Regions from separate parts of the Burkholderia sp. AU30198 genome, predicted to be linked through region 1. Evidence: riboswitches for the same ligand, from Rfam matches in the RefSeq annotation. Region 1 holds a riboswitch; the other holds the start of a gene.
What was found. A riboswitch is a leader RNA that binds a small molecule or an ion and turns the genes downstream of it on or off. The one in region 1 is predicted to bind cobalamin.
Positions count from the first base shown of each region.

Region 1 (4,206 bases):
GCTGCCGCGTGTGCGCGAATCGACCGCGCGGTCGCGGCGTTCGCTGCGAGTGTCGCCGCATGCAGTTCCGGATAGCCGCCCGGCAGAAACAGCGCGTCGCAATCGTCCGGCACCGGTTCGTCGGCGAGTGGCGAGAAGAATCGCAACTGCGCACCGAGCGCGTCGAGCAACGCGAGATTCGCCGGATAGATGAACGAAAAAGCCACATCGCGCGCCACCGCGATCCGCTTGCCGGCGAGCGCACGCGGCAGCGGTGCTGCTGCATCCGGTTCCGCGAACGCAACAGCCGGCGGCAACTCGGCAAGCGCCGTTTGCGCGAGCACGTCGGCCGCTCGCTCGAGCCGCGCATCGAGATCGTCGATGTCGTTCGGCTGGTGCAGGCCGAGATGCCGCTCCGGCAGCGCGATGCCCGCATCGGCCGGCACGTGCCCGAGCCAGCGCAGGTCGTCGGGCAGCGCCTGTTGCAGCAGTTCCGCGTGCCGCTCCGAGCCGACGCGATTCGCCAGCACACCATGAAACGGCAGCCCCGGACGGAACCGCGCGAGCCCGAACGCGATCGCCGCGAACGTCTGCGCCATCGACTTCGCGGAAATCACCGCAACGACCGGCACGCCGAACACAGCCGCGAGGTCGGCGCTGCTCGGCGTACCGTCGAACAGCCCCATCACGCCTTCGATCAGGATCAGGTCGGCCTCGCGCGCAGCATCGGCCAGCAGCGCGCGGCAGCCGGCCTCGCCGACCATCCCGAGGTCGAGCGCATGCACGGGCGCGCCGCTCGCGCGTTCGAGCAGCATCGGATCGAGAAAGTCGGGCCCGGTCTTGAACACGCGCACGCGCCGGCCGAGCCGGCGGTGCAGCCGCGCGAGGCCGGCCGTCACCGACGTCTTGCCCTGGCCCGACGCGGGTGCACTGACGAACAGCGCGGGGCAGGCCGGCATGCTCAGAACTCCACGCCGCGCTGCGCCTTCACGCCTTGTTCCTTGTACGGATGCTTGACGAGCCGCATTTCGGTGACGAGGTCGGCCGCGTCGATCAGCGCATCGGGCGCATGCCGCCCGGTCACGACGACGTGCACCGAATCGGGACGCGCGGCCAGCGTCGCGAGCACTTCGTCGAGCGGCAGGTATTCGTACTTCAGCACCGTGTTCAATTCGTCGAGGATCACCATCCGGTAGTCGCCGCTTTCGATCATCCGGCGCGCCTCGTCCCAGCCCTTGCGCGCGGTCGCGATGTCGGCGTCGCGGTTCTGCGTGTTCCACGTATAGCCGTCGCCCATCGTCACGAAATCGCATTCGGCCACCGCGCCGAGGAAGTCGCGCTCGGACGTGTGCAGCGCGCCTTTGATGAACTGCACGACGCCGAGCCGCATGCCGTGGCCGAGCACGCGCACGGCCATGCCGAACGCGGCCGTGCTCTTGCCCTTGCCGTTGCCGGTGTTGACGATCAGCAGGCCCTTTTCATTGGTGGCGGCGGCCTGCTTCTTCTCGTGGCCCGCACGGCGGCGTTCGGTCATCCGTTGATGGGATTCGGCGTCGGTTTTCATCGGATTGGTCCTGTCGAAAGAAAGCGAAACAAAGGATTCAGAGCGGGCCGGCGAGTGCGACCGTCACGCCGTCCCGGATGGATTTGGGGCCCAGCAGCCGGCCGTGCGGCGCCGCGAGCTGCGCGCACGGCTCGGCCACGCCCGCGACGCCGAAGCGGGCGAGCGCGGCATCCGACGGGCCGCTTGCGGCCAGTTCCGGGCGGCTCGCGAGTTGTGCCGCGTCGAACGCGACGAGCGGCCAGCCGCGGCGCGCGCACAGCGTGCGCAGCGCATGGGCACGCGCCTTGTCGGCGAGCGTTGCGACGAGCGCCGGTTCGGCGCCCGGGTACAGCGTCAGCGCTGCGCGGATCGCGGCATCGAGTTGCGCGGCCGTCGCGCCCGCGCGGAAACCGACGCCGAGCGCGACGCGCATCATGCGCGGCTGCCGAGCGCGGCACGTACCGCGGGATCGTCGGCGAACGCGGCGACGCGGCCGATCACGACGATGGCCGGCGAGCCGATGCCCGTCGCGCCGATGCGTTCGACGAGCGTATCGAGCGTCGCAAGCACGTGCCGCTGTTCGGGGCGCGTCGCGTTCTCGATCGCCGCGCACGGTGTATCGCCGGGCAGGCCGCCTTCACGCAGCGCGGCTGCGATCGTGTCGAGGCGGCGAATGCCCATATAGATGACGATCGTCATGCGCGTGGCCGCGAGCGCGCGCCAGTCGGGTTCGTCGGCGCCCGCGCCGTGGCCCGTGACGAAGATCACGCCTTGCGCGTCGCCGCGTTGCGTGACCGGAATGCCGATTGCAGCCGGCGCGGCGATGCCCGCGGTGACGCCGTTCACGACCTCGACCGGGAATCCCGCCGCGCCGAGCGCGGCCAGTTCCTCGCCGCCGCGGCCGAACACGAACGGATCGCCGCCCTTGAGCCGCGCGACGCTGCGGCCCGCGCGCAGATGCGCGAGCATCGCGGCGACGATCGTCTCCTGCGGCGTCGAAGCATGACCGCCGCGCTTGCCGACGTGCTCGATCTGCGCATCGGCACGCGCATGGCGCAACACGTCGGGATTCACGAGATCGTCGACGAGCAGCACGTCCGCCGCGCCGATCGCGCGGACGGCCTTGAGCGTCAGCAGGTCGGCGTCGCCGGGGCCGGCGCCGATGAGCCAGGCGCGGCTCATCGGGCGCGGCACGGCGCGCACCGTGTCGAAACAGTGGAACAGGGCAGGCGGGCGGCACGGCGGCGGCCGGCAGACAGGAAATGCATGACGGATCGAACGAAGCCCGCGCGGAAGCGGGCGGAATGCGCACCCCCTCCGTCCCCCGCGGATCGGGCGTTCGGCGAGCCTCGGGCTCGCCCCTTGCGTCGGCCGGTATCCGGGCTGGCCGCTTGCCAGGCCGCAGCCTTCCCGCCCGGCTGAAGGGCAGTGGCATCGTGGGCGGCATGGGCGCGTGCGCGGGGAAGCGCGTCGCGCGGGCGGCGTACCGTTGCGGGGACAGCACAGGCCGGGCGGTGGTCCGCCTCCTGTTTCCCGTTTAACTGCAGGCGCGCAATGCGCGTGCGAGCACCGAACGCGGCGCATACGATAGCACAGGCATTGCGGCGCAAGGATGCCCATCCGGCGCTCCCCGCGGCCGGGTCAGCGTGATGCGGGATACCCGTGCCGCGCGTCTAGCGATACAGGATCTGCCGCTTCAGATCCTTCGCGATGCTGCGCGCGGCGTCCGCCCACTCGGCGAGCTTCGCGCCGCTGCACACGTTGCTGCCGAGGTTGCGATCGAGCACGCGTGTCACGTCAACGGTCCGGCCATCACGGTGATAAGTGGACTGATAGGCGATTTCCCCGGCTCGTACGGAGACGTCCGGCGGGATGGCGAGCAGGTGGGTGTCGGCCGGCAACGTGATCCGGTAGCGCTCCTCGAGCCGCGTTCCAGCGCACACGCCTTCAAATACCTTGCTTTTCTCCTGGAGCACGAAATCGGCGAAGCTCCGGATCTGGCCGAAGTTGGGCAGCGACGGAATCGCAAATGCCGCGGGGCCGGGCATCAACGCCAACTGGTTCAGATTGCCGCGCAGCGCGATCGAGAACGGCTGGTCGAGGTCGTCGAGATGACGCGGGCTCATCTGCAATTCGCCCGCGAGGCCGTAGCGGCGCAGCATCTCGTCGGCGAGCCGCTTCGGCTGGACGTGGATGAACATCTGGCGCGCCCGCTGGACTTCCTGGCCGGCCAGCGTGATGTCGCCCGTCATCGTTGCATTGCCGTCACGATCGAGATTGACCGCATAGGCCAGCGACGAACGGCTGTTGCGGCCGTTTTGCGGCGGCGTGACGATCAGCTTGCCGGTCGAGGTGTCGAGCGCGGGCTTGCCGCTTGCCTCGAACTGCAGTGCGCCGAACGGCAGCACGCCGACCGTGGTGTCGGCAAACACGTCGAATTCCGGCAGTCACGCGATTGCGTGATTGAACGTCAGGACATCGGGTACGGCCGGCAGCCGATAGCGGTTGCCGAGATTGACCAGCACGGTGTGGCTCTCGATCCCCTTTGCATCGAGCAGGGCGGACAGCAGCGTCACCTGATCCTTGCAGTCGCCGTAGCGGTTGGCGAGCACCTCGCCGGCGCGGTGCGGAACGACCGGCCCGGCACCGAAATACACGCCGACATAACGGATGTTGCGTGCGAC
Region 1 is NZ_JAIZSA010000004.1:331,808-336,013, reverse strand. It holds gene LGN19_RS12560 (cobyrinate a,c-diamide synthase) at 1-938, opposite strand, end outside; gene cobO (cob(I)yrinic acid a,c-diamide adenosyltransferase) at 941-1,543, opposite strand; gene LGN19_RS12550 (cobalamin biosynthesis protein) at 1,581-1,958, opposite strand; gene cobA (uroporphyrinogen-III C-methyltransferase) at 1,955-2,704, opposite strand; cobalamin riboswitch at 2,874-3,111, opposite strand; gene LGN19_RS12540 (hypothetical protein) at 3,196-3,954, opposite strand; gene LGN19_RS12535 (DUF3857 domain-containing transglutaminase family protein) at 3,970-4,206, opposite strand, start outside.

Region 2 (4,206 bases), on a different contig from region 1:
CACCGTGCGCGGGCCCGCGTCGAGCCATGCGGCCAGCGCGGTCAGGCAATCGATCTGGTGGTGCAGGTCGAGATGCGCGAGCGGTTCGTCGAGTAGCATCAACGGCGCGTCCTGGCACAGCGTCGCGGCCAGCGCGACACGCTGCCGCTCGCCGCCCGACAGCGACAACACGTCGCGCGACGCGAGCGCGGCGAGGTCGAACGTCGCCAGCGCGTCGCGCGCGGCCGCGCGGTCGCCGTCGCGCTCCCAGCCCCAGCCGCCGAGATACGGAAAGCGGTTGAGCAGCACCGTGTCGAATACGGTCGCGCTGAATACGTCGTGCAGTTGCTGCGGCATCAGCGCGCGGCGCTGCGCGAGCTGCTCGGGCCGCCATGCGGCAAGCGGCCGGCCGTCGATCTCGACCTGTCCGCCGGCCGGCGGCTGCAGCCCGGCGAGGGTCGCAAGCAGTGTCGTCTTGCCCGCGCCGTTCGGCCCGGCGACGCACCAGATCTCGCCGGGACGGAACGCCCGGGTGAAGCCGTCGAGCAGCGTGCGCGCGCCGGCCTTCAGCGTCAGGTCGACGGCCGCGTAGCTCATGTCGCCGGCCATGGCGTGCAGTGCGGCCCCCGTCATCGCATCGGCCTCCTCAACAACATCCAAAGGAACACCGGCACACCGATCAACGCGGTCATCACGCCGACCGGCAGTTGCGCGGGCGCGATCGCGGTGCGGGCGAGCAGGTCGGCCGCCATCACGCCGCCGCCGCCCGCGAGCATCGCGGCCGGCAGCAGCATCCGCTGGTCGTTGCCGAAGGCGAGCCGCAGTGCATGCGGCACGACGAGGCCGACGAAGCCGATCGTGCCGGCCGTCGTCACCGCGGCCGCAGCGGCCAGCGACGCGACCAGATAGATCCGCACGCGCAGGCGCGCAACGGGCACGCCGAGCGCGAGCGCGGTCGCATCGCCGCGCAGCAGCACGTTCAGTTGCGGCGCGGCCGGCAGCGCGACGCAGGCGGCCAGCACCAGCGCGCCCCATGCGAACCACGGCGCGGTCACGCCGTTCAGGTCGCCGGTCAGCCAGAAGATGATCCCGCGCAGTCGTGCATCGGGTGCAAGCGACAGCAGCAGCGTGACGAGCGCGCCCCACCCTGCCGCGATCACGACGCCCGTGAGCAACAGCCGCGGCGACGCGTCGCGCGACTCGCCGCGCCACAGCTCGCGGCGCGCGAGACCGAGCACGAGCGCGACCGACACGAGCGAGCCGGCAAACGCCGATGCGTCGACGAGCCACCACGCGCCGCCCGCGATCATCGCGACGAGCGCGAAGCCGGCCGCGCCACCCGATACGCCGAGCACGTACGGCTCCGCGAGCGGATTGCGCAACAGCACCTGCAGCAGCGCACCGGCGAGCGCGAGCAGCGCGCCGCATGCGAAGCCCGCGAGCGCGCGCGGCAGACGCAGCGTGCGGACGATGTCGGCGAACAGCGCGTCGCCGCCATGCGGCACGAGCGACGCAAGTGCCTGCCATGGCGACATCGGCACGCTGCCGATCGACAGCGACGCGACGAACAGCAACGCGACCGCCGCGGCCAGCGCGGCCCAGATCGCGGTGGCGCGCGCGGCGCTCATGCCGCGCATGGCGCCGCACACGACGTGCGGCGCCCCCGCTTGCGGAGGCCGGCCGGTCGTGACTGAAGCGCCGCGCGGACGATTGGGGTCAGCATCGAAGAAGATTCCGTGAAGCGTTGCGCGCCCCGCCTCCCCGCAGGCCGCGCGTCACGAAGCCCGTGCGGGCTCCCCGTCTCGGCCGGTATCCGGGCTGGCGGCGGTCCGGCTCGCCTTCCCGCGCGATGACGCGCAGTGGCCCGCGTCCGCATGCAACACCTGCACGTGAAACGCGCCCGAGCCGGCCTGCGTCACGGGACGCGGCCGCTTACCGTTGCGGGGGCAGCGCAGGTTGGCGGGCTCCTGGCGCCCGCGCCCTGCTTCCCGTTTAACTGCGCGTTCCACGCGCGAGCACCGAGGCGGCGCCAGTTTAGGAGCGGGTCGCGCGAGCGTCAAGGAAGCGTCCGGACACGCACGGGACGCGCCGATTCGCGGCAAGAAGCGGGGGTGTTACGACTGGAAACGTTACAGATGTCGGATTGCGCGTTATTCCGCGCTAAAATGCTGGGTCTTTAGAGGACGCAGCAAATGCTCAACGAACTCGAAACATTATCTCAAAATATTGGCCGTCTGATTTCGCTTAACAAGCGCTATCACTCGGAACGGCTCGCGCTCGAGGAGCAGGTCGCGCAATTGCGCGCGGATGCGGACGCTGTCCGCGCGGAACTCGCGCAACTGCGCGACGAACGCAATGCACTTGAGGCCGAGCGTGACACGCTGTCGGCAAAGATCGACGACGCCCAGGTGAAACTGAACGCGATTCTCGAAAAGCTGCCGCGCTCGAAAAGCGCGGAGCAAGCCGACAACCAGCTCGACCTGCTGGATGCGCAGGCGCGTGCGGATGGCGATGACGCGGCCAGCCACGGAGAACATGCATGAGCACCAAGCAGATCGAAGTCTCGATTCTCGGTCAGCCCTATCGGCTCGCCTGTTCGGCCGAGACCGAAGCAGCGCTGCTCGAAGCGGTCGCGCGCGTCGACGCCGAAATGTCGAAAATCCGCTCTAACAGCTCGGTACGCGGTACCGATCGCATCGCCGTGATGGCGGCGCTGTCGCTCGCGTCCGAATTGCTGCGGTTGCAAACGAGCGTGCGGCATGGTGAAGCATTTCCGGCGGAAGAAATCCGTCGTACAATGCACCAGATGAACGAACAGCTCGGCGCGGTGCTCGCACAGCACGAGACGCAGTAACGTTTGATCGATGCGTCGATTCCCCTTGATCTCGGCGATCAACGGTGGTCAAATTGGCGCAACGAAACACAGTTCAGTCAGCTTCCCTGCCTGGTTCGCCAAGGTCATATATTCCTTGAACCAATGCCATGTGCACGGTTGCGGAAATTTGTAGCACGGGCGCGCGCGTCACTCTGTCTGATGTACCCGAAGTGCTGCTAACTGCGACCAATTCTGAACCCTAGGTTCAGGATGCCGGCCTAGCGGCCAAGGCGGGGACCTATCCAACGGCATCGGGCAAAGCCCGGTGCCGTTTTCTTTTGTAGCAGCCTTTTTCTGCGTCGATCACGATCCATGCAATACTGGCTGATGAAGTCCGAACCGGACGAAGCAAGCATCGACGATCTCGCCAACGCACCGCAGCGCTCGCTGCCGTGGACGGGCGTGCGCAATTATCAGGCGCGCAATTTCATGCGCGACACGATGAAGATCGGCGACGGCGTGCTGTTCTATCACTCGAGCTGCCCCGAGCCGGGCATCGCGGGCCTCGCCGAAGTGTCGTCGACGCCCTACCCCGATCCCACGCAGTTCGATCCGAAAAGCCCCTATTACGATCCGAAGTCGACTCAGGAAGCGCCGCGCTGGCTGCTCGTCGACGTGCGCTACGTGAAAAAATCGCCGCTCGTGCCGCTCGCCGCGCTGCGTGAACACGACGAACTCGCCGACATGCGCGTGCTCGCACGCGGCAACCGGCTGTCGATCACGCCCGTCACACGCACCGAATGGCGCTTCATCACCGAAAAGCTGATGAAGTAGGCGCGCGCCAAAGGTCAAATCTGGTCAGTACGCGCCGCCGCCGCGGAACTCGCGGCACTTTCGCGCAGCCTAAGCAACCGCTGTCGGCCGATCAGGCCGGTTGTCGTTTTTTTCGTCGCGCGGGTCGCCCGCGTCGTGCACGCGCGATCCGCGTGCACGCCCTCGCACAAGGAGTCCAACAATGACCAAGAAATCCGCACTCGCGCTGTCGCTCGCCCTTGCCGCTGCCGTTCCCGTCGCGTTGACGCTCGCGTCTTCCACCGCGCACGCGCAAACCGCGAACCCGCACTTTCCGGAGCCGGCGGGCGTGCTGTCGCTGTCGTCGCAGGCCAGCACCGACGTGCCGCAGGACATCATCCACATCACGCTGTTCTACGAGCAGCAGGCCAAGGATCCGGGCAGCCTCACCGCGCAGCTGAACCAGCGCGCCGACGCAGCGCTGTCGCAGGCGAAGGGCGTCTCGGGCGTCACCGCACACACGGGTGCATTCTCCGTCTATCCGAGCACCGATCGCGACGGCAAGATCTCCGCATGGCGCGGTCGCACCGAGGTCGCGCTCGAATCGCGCGATTTCGCGG
Region 2 is NZ_JAIZSA010000009.1:87,909-92,114, reverse strand. It holds gene LGN19_RS20395 (ABC transporter ATP-binding protein) at 1-612, opposite strand, end outside; gene LGN19_RS20390 (FecCD family ABC transporter permease) at 609-1,607, opposite strand; cobalamin riboswitch at 1,766-2,017, opposite strand; gene LGN19_RS20385 (ATPase) at 2,172-2,522, shown strand; gene LGN19_RS20380 (cell division protein ZapA) at 2,519-2,833, shown strand; RNA gene ssrS (6S RNA) at 2,914-3,095, shown strand; gene LGN19_RS20370 (EVE domain-containing protein) at 3,167-3,628, shown strand; gene LGN19_RS20365 (SIMPL domain-containing protein) at 3,810-4,206, shown strand, end outside.
Region 2: linked by a shared signal. The riboswitch ahead of LGN19_RS20390 (FecCD family ABC transporter permease) and the one ahead of cobA (uroporphyrinogen-III C-methyltransferase) in region 1 are both predicted to bind cobalamin.